DNA from 2 places in the Pseudomonas atacamensis genome. Region 2 is predicted to be linked to the other one. Evidence: riboswitches for the same ligand, from Rfam matches in the RefSeq annotation. Region 2 holds a riboswitch; the other holds the start of a gene.
What was found. Region 2 has a riboswitch for cobalamin ahead of cobO (cob(I)yrinic acid a,c-diamide adenosyltransferase). Riboswitches for the same ligand answer to the same signal wherever they lie in the genome.

Region 1 (7,453 bases), 930 kb from region 2:
GAGTCTGAAACTGGGTGTATATCCGTTGCTGCGGTAACGGCTTCTTAAGGTTTTGCTCTTACAGCGAGTCCCTTTTTCAAACGCCGGAGTGCCGGCACAGCAAAAAGGAACCAAAAGGCTTTGCCCCGGCGTACGGCCCGCTCGCTGGAGCTCGGGGTACCTTCGTTACGGAGGGGCAAAAGATCAAAAGCAACAGCAAAAGCAAAAGCCAGATCAAAAGATCGCAGCCTTCGGCGGCTCCTACAGTTGGATCGCGTAACGCTTAAGGATAGGTCGGCTGTCAGGCCGCCTTCGCGAGCAGGCTCGCTCCCACAAAAGCAAAAGCAAAGCAGCGCAACTGCCCGCGGCGAAGCCGCACCACTCAACAATGAGCGCAAGCTCGAGTGCTCTTGATCTTGATCCACCGGCGACGTCGGAAGGCTGAGCGGAGGGATTGATCCGGGCGTGGGAGCGCAGCGACCGTCTGGCGCAGCCAGACACAGCGGAAGGAGGTGCAGCGAAGCAAACCCTAGCCGCTGCGCCCGGATCAGTCCCGCAGCGAAGGAGCCCGAGCCTGCGAGGGCCGAACGTAGGAGCAAGCCTTTTTGGGTACTTTTTCGGCGTTTGGAAAAAGTGCCTCGCCGTAAGGGCGAAACCGTAATCAGCAACACCCGCAGCAACGGATATACACACAAAAACATCAGAAAAACACCCCCACCGCAGCACCGAAAACTCCCCGGAAATTGACTAAAAACCCAAACCCATGTTCTCCTGCCCACCTTGTTACGGGTGCCCTTCACAGGGTGAAACGGGAAACCGGTGAATCATGTGCTTTACTCAAGGCCATGTCAGTCCGGTGCTGCCCCCGCAACGGTAAGCGAGCGAAGCGTCAGATCCACTGTGCCCCGGCATGGGAAGGTGATGCTTGCAGGTCGGCCTCGTGCCAACCCCTCGCGAGCCCGGAGACCGGCCCGCAACACCCAGCGCGCGCAAGCGTCGCTGACCACAAACAAACCCGCGGTGGGCGGGCGCTGTTCGAAATCCCTGCGTGCCGGGCTCGCAGGGATTTTCATGCGCTCTGTTTACCCGCTGACATTTCAGAGGGAAGCGCTATGTCGATCATCAGCAATACCGTCAGCCACACTGACCACATTTCCAGCAGCACCACACTCGGCCAACGCGTCGCCGCCGCCCTCTTCGCCTCGATCCTCGGTGCCAGCCTGGTCTGGTTCGCCGGTTTCTCGCACATCGAAGCGGTGCACAACGCCGCCCACGATACCCGCCACAGCGCCGCGTTCCCGTGCCACTGAGGCTTGCCGAGATGATCAAGCGTATTGCGCAAACCGCAGGCTTCACCGGCTTGCTGGCCGCCCTGCTGCTGACCCTGCTGCAGAGTTTCTGGGTATCGCCACTGATTCTGCAGGCCGAATCCTTCGAGAAATCCGAACCGGTCGCGCAAGTTCACGAACACGCCGCCGGCACCGCCGCCCACAGCCATGATGGCGAAGCCTGGGAGCCGGAAGACGGCTGGCAGCGCGTGGTCTCGACCACTGGCGGTAATCTGGTGGTGGCGGTGGGTTTCGCCCTGATGCTCGCCGGCCTGTACACCTTGCGCGCGCCAACCAAAACCTCGCAAGGGCTGCTCTGGGGTCTGGCCGGTTACGCGACGTTCGTACTCGCGCCGACCTTGGGCCTGCCACCTGAATTGCCGGGCACTGCGGCTGCCGATCTGGCTTCGCGGCAGATCTGGTGGATCGGCACCGCCGCTTCGACCGCCGTCGGCCTGGCACTGATCGCCTTCAGTCGTCACTGGCTGATGAAGCTTCTCGGTGTGGCGATTCTCGTCGTGCCGCATGTGATCGGCGCGCCGCAACCGCAGGTGCATTCGATGCTTGCCCCAGAGGCACTGGAAACCCAGTTCAAAATCGCTTCGCAGCTGACCAACGTCGCGTTCTGGCTGGCCTTGGGCTTGATCAGTGCATGGTTGTTCCGCCGCAAAAGCGCAGGCCCATATCAGGCATGACCGATGACCGCGCAGCGCCGACCTTCGTGGTCGGCCTCGGCTGCCAGCGCGGCTGTCCCGCCAGTACGCTGCGTGCTCTACTCGATCAAGCGTTGCAGGCGCACCGCATCGAGTTGCGAGCGGTCAAGGCTCTGGCGAGTATCGACCTCAAGCGCGACGAACCGGGGTTGCTGGAACTGGCCACACAATTGAACCTGCCGCTGCAGTATTTCAACAGTGCCGAGCTGGCGCCCTATCAACAGCGCCTCAGCCATCAATCGCAGATCGCCTTTGAACGCACCGGCTGCTACGGCGTGGCGGAAAGCGCCGCGCTGGCGCTGGCCGAGCAGTTGATTCAGGCGCCGGCAAAACTGCTGATCCACCGGCAGAAATATGCGCAGGCCACGCTGGCATTGGCCGGCGCTGCATAAAATCCCGATAATCCCCGCCATTGATCATGAGCACGCTTCATCTGCAGTGGGGCTGCGCCTCTTCACAAGGATTCAACGATGACCGTCTACTTCATCGGCGCCGGCCCCGGCGACCCGGAGCTCATCACCGTCAAAGGCCAACGGCTGATTCGCAGCTGCCCGGTGATCATTTATGCCGGCTCGCTGGTACCTGCCGCGGTGCTGGAAGGTCATCAGGCCGAAACCGTGGTCAACAGCGCTGAACTGCATCTGGAACAGATCATCGATCTGATCAAAACTGCCCATGCCCAAGGCCAGGATGTGGCCCGTGTGCATTCAGGAGATCCAAGTCTGTACGGCGCGATCGGTGAGCAGATCCGCTACTTGCGTGAGCTGAACATTCCTTTCGAGATCATTCCGGGCGTGACCGCGACGGCGGCATGCGCAGCGCTGCTGGGCGCCGAGCTCACTCTGCCGGACATCTCGCAAAGCGTGATTCTGACCCGTTACGCCGACAAGACCGCAATGCCCGCCGGCGAAGAGCTGGCCAGCCTGGCGCAACATGGTGCGACCATGGCCATTCATCTGGGGGTCAATCATCTGGAAAAGATACTGGTTGAACTGCTGCCGCATTACGGCGCGGACTGCCCGATTGCCGTGATTCACCGCGCAACATGGCCGGATCAGGACTGGGTCGTCGGTACACTGGCGGACATTGCCGCAAAGGTCGAGGCCAAGGGGTTTCGGCGTACGGCGTTGATTCTGGTCGGGCGGGTGTTGGGCAGCGAGGTGTTCAGCGAGTCTTCGTTGTATCGCGCCGGGCATGCGCATTTGTACCGACCGTGAGTGGAACGCGGAGCGTCCCGGGCTGCATGCCCACGCGGAGCGTGGGCATGATCAAGCCACAGGCATAAAAAAACGGCGCTCACGGGCGCCGTTTTTCATGTTCGCAGCGAACGCCTTAGTAGTAGGCGTTTTCTTTCTGCGTGTGATCGGTCACGTCGCGAACGCCCTTGAGCTCCGGGATGCGCTCGAGCAGAGTGCGCTCGATGCCTTCCTTCAAGGTCACGTCGGCCTGGCCGCAGCCCTGGCAACCGCCACCGAACTGCAACACAGCGATGCCGTCCTCGACCACATCGATCAGGCTGACCTGACCGCCGTGGCTGGCCAGCCCCGGGTTGATCTCGGTTTGCAGGTAGTAGTTGATGCGCTCGTTGACCGGGCTGTCGGCATTGACCATCGGCACCTTGGCATTTGGCGCCTTGATGGTCAGCTGGCCGCCCATACGGTCGGTGGCATAGTCGACAACGGCGTCGTCAAGAAACGCTTCGCTGAAGGAATCGATGTAAGCGGTGAAGCTTTTCAGCCCCAGCGCGGTATCTTCAGGCTTCTCTTCGCCCGGCTTGCAGTAGGCAATGCAGGTTTCGGCGTACTGGGTGCCAGGCTGGGTGATGAAGACACGGATGCCGATGCCCGGGGTGTTCTGCTTGGAGAGCAGATCGGCCAGGTAATCATGGGCGGCGTCGGTAATGGTAATAGCGGTCATAAAAACTCCTCGCAGGCTTGGGCGCAGTTTACGCCAATCGGCGCGACTGACAAAGTCCTAGTATTTTTGTCGGGAAAGAATCCCGGCATATGCCTGCGAATGCTCAAAGGTTCTCGTACCGGTTCATATCCAGCACACCCTCTTCCACCGGATCGGTTTCGTGGATGTACTGGCTCAGATCGTGAAAATACAGCCAGAACTGCGGATGACTGCGACGAATGCCCCAGCGTTCGACGATCTTGTCGAACCGATTGGCATCCCTGGCATTCTCCATGGCATCGACAAACGCTGGCACCTGCTCGGCCGGTACGTTGAACATGAAGTTCGGGTAACTGGTGAGTACGCCCGGATAGATCGTCAAGGTGTCGAGACCCGGTTGATAGCGCAGCGACTCACCGAGCAGAAACGCCACGTTGCTGTGCGCGCGGTTGCGCAGCACGCTGTAGACCTCGCGCTTGCCGCTGGCGGTTTCAACGCGCAGCAAGGTCGCTTCGGGCATCTGGTCGATGACTTTCAACCCTGCGGCCGGTCGCGAGGCCAGACGGCTCAGGGCCTGCTCGGCATTCTGCAACGCCGGATCTATATTCGGTCGCGAGCAATAAGCGCCGTCGCAGCGATTGATCGGGTCTGGCCGCGCGTTCAGATCACCGTAGCGCGCCAGCAACTGCATGGCGAAATCGTGTTTCGGGTCTTTCTCGTCGAGCGTCAATGCGGTCGGTTTGTCGTCATCGATGGCCTCGTAATCGAGCCACATCTTGAATTGGCCGCCGTCCTGGTACCAATCGTTGAGGTAATCCTCACGTGAGTCGGCGGGCATCAGGCGCAGGAAGTTCTGCTCGGCGCCATTACGGATCAGGTCGAAATACAGGCGAGTCTGCGCTTGATGGGAGACGTTGCCGAACACGTCGAAATTGACCGCGAGCTGGTAATAGGTGCGCTCCAGCAGCGGATAGTCGAACAGCCACATGGTTTGCGGCACCTCACCGATCAGCCCCTTGGTCACCGAAGCGCTGTCGAAGTGGCGGAAAATGCTCAGCAAGGCGTTGTCGTTGCCGGCCCACAGCGTCGACCAGCTCGGCGCCGGCAGATCGGCATAGCTGTCGCGGCGCAGTGCCTCGTATTCGTTGCGCTTGTCGCGATAGTTGCGCCACAGACTCAGCACGCTGCCGACATCGTCGTTCTGCCCCGGCATCGCCAGCAGCGGCGTGGCCTGGCCACGGTAGTTCGGGTCGGTGATGTAGAGATCATGTTCCGGCGCCTGGAACAGCGCCCAGAAGTTGTCGCGGATCACGTCGGTCGCGATCTGCCCACGGCACACCGGGCCGCGAATGAAGGTGCGGACGAAGTATTCAGCGTTATCGAGCATGAACTGATAGCGCGCCTGCGCCGGAATCGCCTCGAAGGTGGCAAACGGATTGGCGCGGCTTTGCGGGCCGTAACCCGGTAACGCGTTGACCTGCCAGTTGCCGCTGTAGAACAGGCTCTTGATCCGCGCCATTTTCGCCGCGCTCAGCGGATAAGTGATGTGCGTCTTGTGCACGATCACCCCCTGCACCGGCCACAAGCGGTAATACACCTGGGTGCCCGGGTCGTCGTTGGGGCGGCGCGTGGCGATCAGGTCGATCGGCTGACCGCTCGGCGTGCGCGAACGCACCCACTGGAAATAATGCCCCGGCTCGCCGTCCTTGAAATAAATGTGCGCCAGATACCAGTGTTCGAACAACCAGCGCCCCACCAGACTCTGCCGCGCACCGGGGGCGTTGAGCAGGTTTTCCCACTGCAGGATCTGCATCGCCTCTTTGGCACTCGGTGCCAGGCTCTGTTCGTCGATCGGCGCGCCAGACGCCAGCCAGCGCTGCAGGGTCTGGTATTGCTGGTCGGTCAGGCCAGTGACCGCCAGCGGCATGCCCTCTTTCGGGTGCGCGCCGGCATATCCGTCGAACTCCGCAGGCATTGCGCATAGATTGTTGCGATTGAGCCCCAGGACAATGTCTTCGGGCAGCTTGGCGTTCGGCGTCAGCGGCGTCTTGTGGCCGAGTTCAAGCATGCGTGCCATCAGCGCAGCCTGACTGCCCTGGGCGTCGAGCACCGAATAGAAGTCTTTCTGCTGCCAGGCGCGCTTGCCGAAGGCGTCGTAAAACAGGCGCGTGGTCGGTGCTGCCTGAGTGCGTTCGCCGTCGTACACGGGCATCTTGCTCGCGCCACGAGCAGCGCCTTCGCCACTGCCCAGATTGAGCTGACAGGCCGAGTCATAGCAGGCATGGCAGGCTACGCACTTCTCGGTGAAGATCGGTTGGATATCGCGGGTGTAGGAGATGGAAGAAGAAATGGCAGGATCTTGCGCCGCAACGCTCCCGCTCAGGACCAGCAACCATAAACTGATGAAGCGGTGCGGCATGTTGCTGATCTCGATGATAAAAAAAGGCTGCGATTCTACCGTTATGACGCTCGTACCAACATGAGCGATATTCATGCAAAAGCTGCGCATGCTCCAAAAGCGCACAGGTTTGCTATGATCGCGCTCCTTCGTAATGGTCTTTCCGAGTAGTCCACATGTCCGATCGCAGCGTCCGCCTTCAAGCTCTCAAGCAAGCCCTCAAAGAGCGCATCCTGATTCTCGACGGCGGGATGGGCACGATGATCCAGAGCTACAAGCTCGAAGAGCAGGATTATCGCGGCAAGCGCTTCGCGGACTGGCCGAGTGACGTCAAGGGCAACAACGACCTGCTGGTGATCACCCGTCCGGACGTGATCGGCGGTATCGAAAAAGCCTATCTGGACGCCGGCGCCGACATTCTCGAAACCAACACCTTCAACGCCACGCGCATTTCCATGGCCGATTACGGCATGGAAGAGCTGGCTTACGAGTTAAACGTAGAAGGCGCACGTCTGGCGCGCAAGATTGCCAACGCCAAGACCGCCGAAAACCCGGCCAAGCCGCGCTTCGTTGCCGGCGTGCTCGGCCCGACCAGCCGCACCTGCTCGCTGTCGCCCGACGTCAACAACCCCGGCTACCGCAACGTGACCTTCGATGAGCTGGTGGAAAACTACACCGAAGCCACCAAAGGCCTGATCGAGGGCGGCGCCGACCTGATTCTGATCGAAACCATTTTCGACACCCTCAACGCCAAAGCGGCGATCTTTGCCGTGCAAGGTGTGTTCGAAGAGCTGCACCTCGAATTGCCGATCATGATTTCCGGGACCATCACCGACGCCTCCGGCCGGACCCTGTCGGGCCAGACCACCGAAGCGTTCTGGAACTCGGTGGCCCACGCCAAGCCGATCTCCGTGGGTTTGAACTGCGCCCTCGGCGCCAGCGAACTGCGTCCGTACCTGGAAGAGCTGTCGAACAAGGCCAGCACCCACGTATCCGCGCACCCGAACGCCGGCCTGCCGAACGAATTCGGCGAGTACGACGAACTGCCGTCGCAAACCGCCAAAGTCATCGAAGAATTCGCCCAGAGCGGTTTTCTCAACATCGTCGGCGGCTGCTGCGGCACCACCCCGGGCCACATC
Region 2 (7,453 bases):
CCAGCCAGTCGAGGCCCGGTTGCAACAAGGCGATATCGCCGCGAAAGCGGTTGATGATGAAGCCTTTGACCCGCGCCTGTTCGCTCGGTGAAAGCAATTCCAGCGTGCCGACCAAATGCGCAAACACGCCGCCGCGATTGATGTCGGCGATCAGCAAAACCGGGCAATCCACCGCTTCGGCAAAGCCCATGTTGGCAATGTCGCCGGCGCGCAGATTGATCTCCGCCGGCGAACCGGCGCCTTCGACCATTACCAGCGGATACGCAGCGCTGAGTCGCTCGTGCGAGGCGAGCACCGCTTGCATCGCGATGGCCTTGTAATCGTGATAAGCGACGGCGTTCATCGTCGTCACCGCGCGGCCATGAATGATCACTTGCGCGCCGGTGTCGCTGTTGGGCTTGAGCAATACCGGATTCATATCGGTGTGCGGTTCAAGACCGGCCGCTTGCGCCTGCACTGCCTGCGCGCGGCCGATCTCGCCGCCGTCAGCGGTGACTGCGCTGTTGAGCGCCATGTTCTGCGGTTTGAACGGCACCACCGCCACGCCCTGGCGGGTGGCCCAGCGGCACAACGCCGTCACCAAAGTGCTTTTGCCGGCATCGGACGTGGTGCCTTGCACCATCAGAGTGGTCATGGGTGGTCCTTGGTGAAAGCTTGCAAAGCCTGTTCGAGACGCAGCGCTTGCGCGGCATCCGCTGGCAGGCCGAAACGCACGCTGCTGTTGTGGCTGAACAGGCGCAGGAGGATGCCGCGCCGGGCGAGGAATTCGTGCAGCGCTTCGGCGTGCTCGGTGATCAGCCACTGAAACAGCGCGCAGCCACCCTGCGGTGCAAAACCGCAACGGGTCAGCAGCGCCGCCAACCGCTCGCTCGCTTCATCGCTGCGGATCCGCTGACGGGTATGGCCCTCGGTGTCTTGCAGGCACGCCGTACCGAGCACCCGCGTCGGCCCGCTCACCGCCCACGGCCCGACCTGTTCGGCGAGCAGTTTGAGCAACTTGCGCTCGGCCAGAACGAAACCGAGGCGCACCCCGGCCAGACCGAAAAACTTGCCGAACGAACGCAACACCACCAGCCCGACCTGATGCGCATAGGGCGCCAGGCTCAGTTGCGGCGTGTTGTCCATGAACGCTTCATCGACCACCAGCCAGCCGCCACGTTGCGCCAGCCGCGCATGCCAGTCGAGCAGGCGCGCCGGGGTCAGGCTGAGTCCGGTCGGGTTGTTCGGATTGACCACCACCAGCACATCAAGACTGTCGAGAAAGAATTCGACTTCCTGCTCGAGTACTTCACGGACAATGTAACCGCTGCGCCGCCACGCTTCGGCATGCTCGGCATAGCACGGCGACAACACGCCGACCTTGCCGGCCCGACGCAGACGCGGCAGCAGCTGGATAGCCATTTGCGAGCCGGCCACCGGTAGCACCTGCGCGGCGCCGTAATAATCGCAGGCGGCCTGTTCCAGTCCGTCATCGGTTTCCGGCAACCGCGCCCAGGCGCGTAGCGGGATCTCCGGGATCGGGAACGGCCATGGCGCGAGGCCGCTGGACAGGTCAAGCCAGTCGGCCTCGGCGATCCCGTAATCGAGTGCAGCCTTGCGCAGCCGGCCACCGTGCTCAAGCATAAAATTCCGCCCCCAGGCAAAGCATCAGCAGCCATAACCATACGCCGCGCTGGACCAATTGCCAGCCACGGTCGATGGAATCAGCATCGGCCGGCGCACCCTCGCCCAATTGCGGGCGCTCGTGCAGTTCGCCGTGATAGATCGCCGGGCCACCCAACTCGACGCCCAGCGCACCGGCACCGGCCGCCATCACCGGGCCGGCGTTGGGGCTGTCCCACTTTGGCGCCTGGGTGCGCCAGCACTTGAGCGCGAGTCGGGTTTTGCCGAGCAGCGCGTAGGTCAATGCCACCAGACGCGCAGGAATGTAGTTCAACACGTCGTCGATTTTCGCCGCCGCCCAGCCGAAACGCTCGAAGCGTTCGTTGCGATAACCCCACATCGCATCGAGGGTATTGCTCAAGCGATACAGAACCACGCCCGGCGCGCCGGCGACGACAAACCAGAACAGCGCAGCGAACACCGCATCGCTGCCGTTCTCCAGCACCGACTCAGTCGCGGCGCGGGCAACCGCAGTGCCGTCGAGTTCATCGGTCTGGCGACTGACCAGATAGCCGACGCGCTTGCGTGCCTCGTCCAGATCATCGGCGCGCAACGCCGCCGCAACCGGCGCGACATGTTCGCCGAGGCTGCGCATGCCGAGGGCGCAATACAACGCCAGGATCTCGACAATCCAGCCGACATAGGGCGCCCAGGAAAATGCTGTGGCGAGCAGAGTCAGCGGCAGCACCGCGAGCACCCACGCGGTCACGCCATGGCTGCGCCAGCCACGACCGCCAGCGTTGAAGCGTTGCTCAATGCGCCCGGCAAAATTGCCGAACGCCACCAGCGGATGCCAGCGTTTCGGTTCACCGAGCAGCGCATCCAGCGCTACCGCAGCGACACTCAGCAACGCCACACTCATTGACTCACTCCCCAATAATTTTCGTACAGCAGCTCGTTGAGCGGCCGCGCCTGCGCCCAGCCTTCAAGCACCAGCATCGGCGCCGGATAGAATTCCCTGACCGGGCCCAGACACAACACCGCCAGCGGCTTGGCACCGACCGGCAACTTGAGCAAATCCGCCAAGGCTTGCGGTTCGAACAGCGAGACCCAGCCCATGCCCAGGCCTTCAGCGCGGGAGGCCAGCCACAGATTCTGGATCGCGCAGGACAACGAGGCCATGTCCATTTCCGGCAAGGTGCGCCGACCGAAGATGTGCTTTTCGCGATCATCCATCAGCGCCGCGACCAGCACTTCTGCGCAATCGTTGATGCCTTCGACCTTGAGCTGCATGAACTCATCGCTGCGCTCGCCGAGGGCCTCGGCGGTGCGGATGCGCTCTTCTTCCACCAGATCGCGGATCTGCCCGCGCAGAGCGCGATCGCTGATGCGGATGAAGCGCCACGGCTGCATCAGGCCGACGCTCGGCGCTTGATGAGCGGCTTCGAGCAGACGACGCAGCAACTGCGGTTCGACGCTGCCGCCGGTGAAGTGGCGCATGTCGCGGCGTTCGGCGATGGCCTTGTAGACCGCCGCGCGTTCGGCTTCGGAGAATGTGTTGTCGGTCATGGCCCCATCGCTGGCAAGCCAGCTCCCACAGTGGGCGGTGCAATACCTGACGAAACGCAATCCCCTGTGGGAGCTGGCTTGCCAGCGATGGCGGTCTCAAGGCCGGGCGCAAACAGCGCAGCGACAGCCACAGGATTCGACGGGAAATAAAAGTGCACATAGGAAGCCGTCATCCGCCCCTCGCGATAAACCGCCTCAGCGCCGCGCCCGCCATTGGGACTCACCCCCCGGGCAATCGGCGTCAGCTCGGTGGTGGTCAGCGAATGATGATAGGTATGCCCACGCAACTCCCCTTCCGGCAGCTCAACCGCCTGCAACGCCAGCGCCGCGAGACGCTTCTGCATCGTTGCATCGCCCTTGAGCAAACCGACCAGCTCAGCACGGGTGCCTTCCACGTCGGTCAGCGAATGAAGCAGGTAAAGCATGCCGCCACATTCGGCGAGCAACGGCTTGCCCGCCGCGTGGTGCGCGCGGATTGCTGCAAGCATCGAGGTGTTCTGCGCCAGCGCGACGTGATGCAACTCTGGATAGCCGCCCGGCAGATACAGGCTGTCCGCCTCGGGCAATTGCGTGTCGCGGATCGGCGAGAAAAATTGCAGCTCGGCGCCCATCGCCCGCAGCAGATCGAGGCTGGCGCCATAGGTGAAGGCAAAGGCTTCATCGCGGGCGACGGCGATGCGCACACCATTCAATAAAGGCTCGGCGGCGATGAGGTCAGGCGCGGCGAATTCAACCGCCGGTGGCAGCGCGACTTGGCAACTGCTGGCCAGCGCATCGGCAGCCGCGTCGAGACGCAGATCCAGATCATTCAATTCGCTGGCCTGGACCAGACCGAGGTGGCGGCTCGGCAATTCGATGCCGGTCTCGCGGGACAGCGCACCGTACCAGCGCAAACCTTCGGTGAGGCTGCCTTCGAGCAATTGCGCATGGCGCAAGGTGCCGACGCGGTTGGCCAGCACGCCAGCGAACGGCAAGTCCGGCTGATACTTCGCCAGGCCCAGCGCCAAGGCGCCAAAGGTCTGCGCCATGGCGGTGCCGTCGATCACGCCGAGCACCGGCACACCGAAGTGGCGCGCCAGATCAGCGCTGGATGGCGTGCCGTCGAACAGGCCCATCACGCCTTCAATCAGAATCAGATCAGCCTCGGCGGCGGCTTCCCACAACAGGCGGCGACTTTCCTGCTCGCCGACCATCCACATGTCCAGTTGATACACCGGCGCACCGCTGGCGCGCTCGAGGATCATCGGGTCGAGAAAGTCCGGCCCGCATTTGAATACGCGCACCTTGCGCCCCTGATTGCGATGCAAACGGGCGAGTGCAGCGGTGACGGTGGTCTTGCCCTGACCGGAGGCCGGCGCGGCGATCAACACCGCCGGGCAGTGACGTGGTGGCTTCAAAGTTCGACGCCTTTCTGCGCTTTGATCCCGGCCTGGAAGGCGTGCTTGAGCATGCCCATCTCGGTGACCGTGTCGCCCATCTCGATCATTTCCGGCTTGGCGCCGCGACCGGTGACCACCACGTGCTGCATCGGCGGACGCGCCTGCAAATCGCTGAGCACCTGATCGAGATCGAGGTAGCCGTGCTTGAGGGCGATGTTCAATTCGTCGAGCACCACCAGACCGATCGAAGGGTCGCGCAACAATTCGCGCGAGACTTCCCAAGCGGCGGTCGCCGCGGCGATGTCGCGCTGACGATCCTGGGTTTCCCAGGTGAAGCCTTCGCCCATGACGTGGAAACGCACCTGCTCGGGGAAGCGGCGGAAAAACAATTCTTCGCCAGTGCTGTTGCGGCCCTTGATGAATTGCACCACGCCGCATTGCATGCCGTGGCCCATGGCGCGGGCGAGCATGCCGAATGCCGAGCTGCTCTTGCCTTTGCCGTTGCCGGTCAGCACCAGCACCAGGCCACATTCGTCGGGCGAGTTGGCAATGCGTTCGTCGATCACGGCTTTCTTGCGCTGCATGCGCGCCAGATGGCGTTCGTCACGCTCGGGGGAATCAGTCATGGGGGAGCTCTCCGTTGAGGCTGGATAACGGCGGGCAGGCACAAGAATAGACGGCAAAAAGCCTGGCATCGCCCACCGTGATGCCGTTGAGATGGATCAGGCCGGTCTCCGGGCTCATGAGCGGCGTTTCGCCTGACTGCGCGCCTTCCCGCTTCTTTCGAGGCAGTGGCTCAAGGCGCAGTTTTCACTCATTTACCGTTGCGGGGGCAGCGCCGGGATCGTCGTGGCTTCGCTTGAAGACCACACTCACCGGCTTCCCTGTTTCACTCTGTCGACGCGGGGCCACAGAGCACCTGAAACAAGCGGCGAAGGTTAGAGGGTTGGGGGTGGAGCGTCAATTGAAGAGGCGCTTTGCGCGCGAATAACTGCCGCTGATCAAATGTGCAGCGGCAATCTTGTGCCAGACTGTGACAAGTGATATCAAAGAGCCATGCTTTTTCCGAAAAGCCCACTACAACAATAAGGATGACGACGATGCAAGGCATGATCATCAGCAACCCGCGCTTGGAATTCCTGCGCCCGGTGCTGGAACGCTGGTTTGACTGTATCGATCGCTACAACACCGTTCGCGGCGACAACGACACGCCGTACTGGCACGACGAGAAAGCCAATCTGGGCCTGCTCGCGGCAGCGGCGTGGATGGCTGAAATGGTCACGCTGAACGACACCGCCACGCGCAAACAGAACGAAGAAGGCGAACGCAATGCCCGCGCCGATCTGTTAATTGCCGGCAGCGAAGACCGTGCATTCATTCAGGCCACGCAACGCTGGCCACGGGTCAACAACCTCAACCTGACCCAGGCCCTGCTCGACATCACCGTTGATGCCAAGCGCATCAGCTACGCAAGCGATCTCAAGCTCGGCTGCCTCTTCATCGCTCCGCAAAAAGCCCAGCACAGCGCCAGCCCTGAAGAACTGCAGGACATGGTCGACGACCTGCAAAAGGAACACACCTGCGCCGTGGCCTGGTATTTCCCCTACGCCTATCGCAAATTGCACAGCGACGCGGGCAACTATCATCCGGGCATCGCCGTGCTGTTCAAGGAAGCCCGCGGTTGAGCAGTTGAACCATCGGGCCTGCGCCCTCCTCTATGTTTAGGAATGCATTCATAGGGAAGATCAGCAATGCGCAAGGCCCCACTCGCTCTCATCATCGCCGTCGCTGGCGGGCTCGCTGCCTGCGGTGAAACCTCCAGCCTGCAAGTTTCCGACGGCACCGGTCCGTCACCGAAACTGCCCGAACCGAACAAGACACTGATCCCGACAGTCAACATCGCCCCGGCGGTGGGCTGGCCGGACGGCGCGAAACCGACCGCAGCGGCCGGCACCCAGGTCGCGGCGTTTGCCGAAGGACTCGATCACCCGCGCTGGCTCTACGTGCTGCCCAACGGCGATGTGCTGGTGGCGGAAACCAATGCGCCGCCCAAGCCCGATGACAGCAAAGGCATTCGTGGCTGGGTGATGAAGAAAGTCATGGGCAAGGCCGGTGCCGGCGTACCCAGCCCGAACCGCATCACCCTGCTGCGTGATGCCGACCACGATGGCGTCGCGGAAACCCGCACGGTGTTCCTGCAGAACCTCAATTCGCCGTTTGGCATGACGCTGGTTGGCAATGATTTGTACGTTGCCGACACCGACCGCCTGCTGCGCTTCAACTACGAGCCGGGCGCCACCGAGATCAAAACCCAACCGATCAAAGTCGTCGACTTGCCCGGCGGCACGCTGAATCACCACTGGACCAAGAACGTCATCGCCAGCAAGGACGGCAACAAGCTCTACGTCACCGTCGGCTCGAACAGTAACGTCGGCGAAAACGGTCTGGATCAGGAAGAAGGCCGCGCGGCGATCTGGGAAGTGGATCGGGCGACCGGCAATCACCGGATCTTCGCCTCGGGCATCCGCAACCCCAACGGCCTTGCCTGGGAACCCACCAGCGGCGCCTTGTGGACAGCGGTCAACGAGCGTGACGAAATCGGCAGCGATCTGGTGCCGGACTACATCACCTCGGTCAAGGACGGCGGCTTCTATGGCTGGCCGTTCAGCTACTACGGGCAACACGTCGATGTGCGAGTCAAACCGCAGAATCCTGATCTGGTGGCCAAGGCCATCGCTCCGGATTACGCCGTCGGTCCGCACACCGCTTCGCTGGGCCTGACCTTCGCCGAGGGCAACCGCTTGCCGGCGCAATTCAAGGAAGGCGCATTCATTGGCCAGCACGGCTCGTGGAACCGCAAACCGCACAGCGGCTACAAGGTGATTTTCGTGCCGTTCACTGGC

Region 1: another riboswitch for cobalamin. It lies ahead of JWU58_RS15115 (CbtB domain-containing protein); the one in region 2 lies ahead of cobO (cob(I)yrinic acid a,c-diamide adenosyltransferase).

The regions. Positions count from the first base shown of each region.
Region 1 is NZ_CP070503.1:3,338,298-3,345,750, forward strand. Features, by position in the region: cobalamin riboswitch at 750-968, shown strand; gene JWU58_RS15115 (CbtB domain-containing protein) at 1,092-1,289, shown strand; gene JWU58_RS15120 (CbtA family protein) at 1,301-2,002, shown strand; gene JWU58_RS15125 (cobalamin biosynthesis protein) at 1,999-2,412, shown strand; gene cobM (precorrin-4 C(11)-methyltransferase) at 2,491-3,237, shown strand; gene nfuA (Fe-S biogenesis protein NfuA) at 3,353-3,937, opposite strand; gene JWU58_RS15140 (fatty acid cis/trans isomerase) at 4,041-6,335, opposite strand; gene metH (methionine synthase) at 6,491-7,453, shown strand, end outside.
Region 2 is NZ_CP070503.1:4,269,741-4,277,193, forward strand. Features, by position in the region: gene JWU58_RS19440 (cobyric acid synthase) at 1-634, opposite strand, end outside; gene cobD (threonine-phosphate decarboxylase CobD) at 631-1,623, opposite strand; gene cbiB (adenosylcobinamide-phosphate synthase CbiB) at 1,616-2,524, opposite strand; gene bluB (5,6-dimethylbenzimidazole synthase) at 2,521-3,171, opposite strand; gene JWU58_RS19460 (cobyrinic acid a,c-diamide synthase CobB) at 3,168-4,568, opposite strand; gene cobO (cob(I)yrinic acid a,c-diamide adenosyltransferase) at 4,565-5,176, opposite strand; cobalamin riboswitch at 5,259-5,488, opposite strand; gene JWU58_RS19470 (hypothetical protein) at 5,651-6,235, shown strand; gene JWU58_RS19475 (PQQ-dependent sugar dehydrogenase) at 6,302-7,453, shown strand, end outside.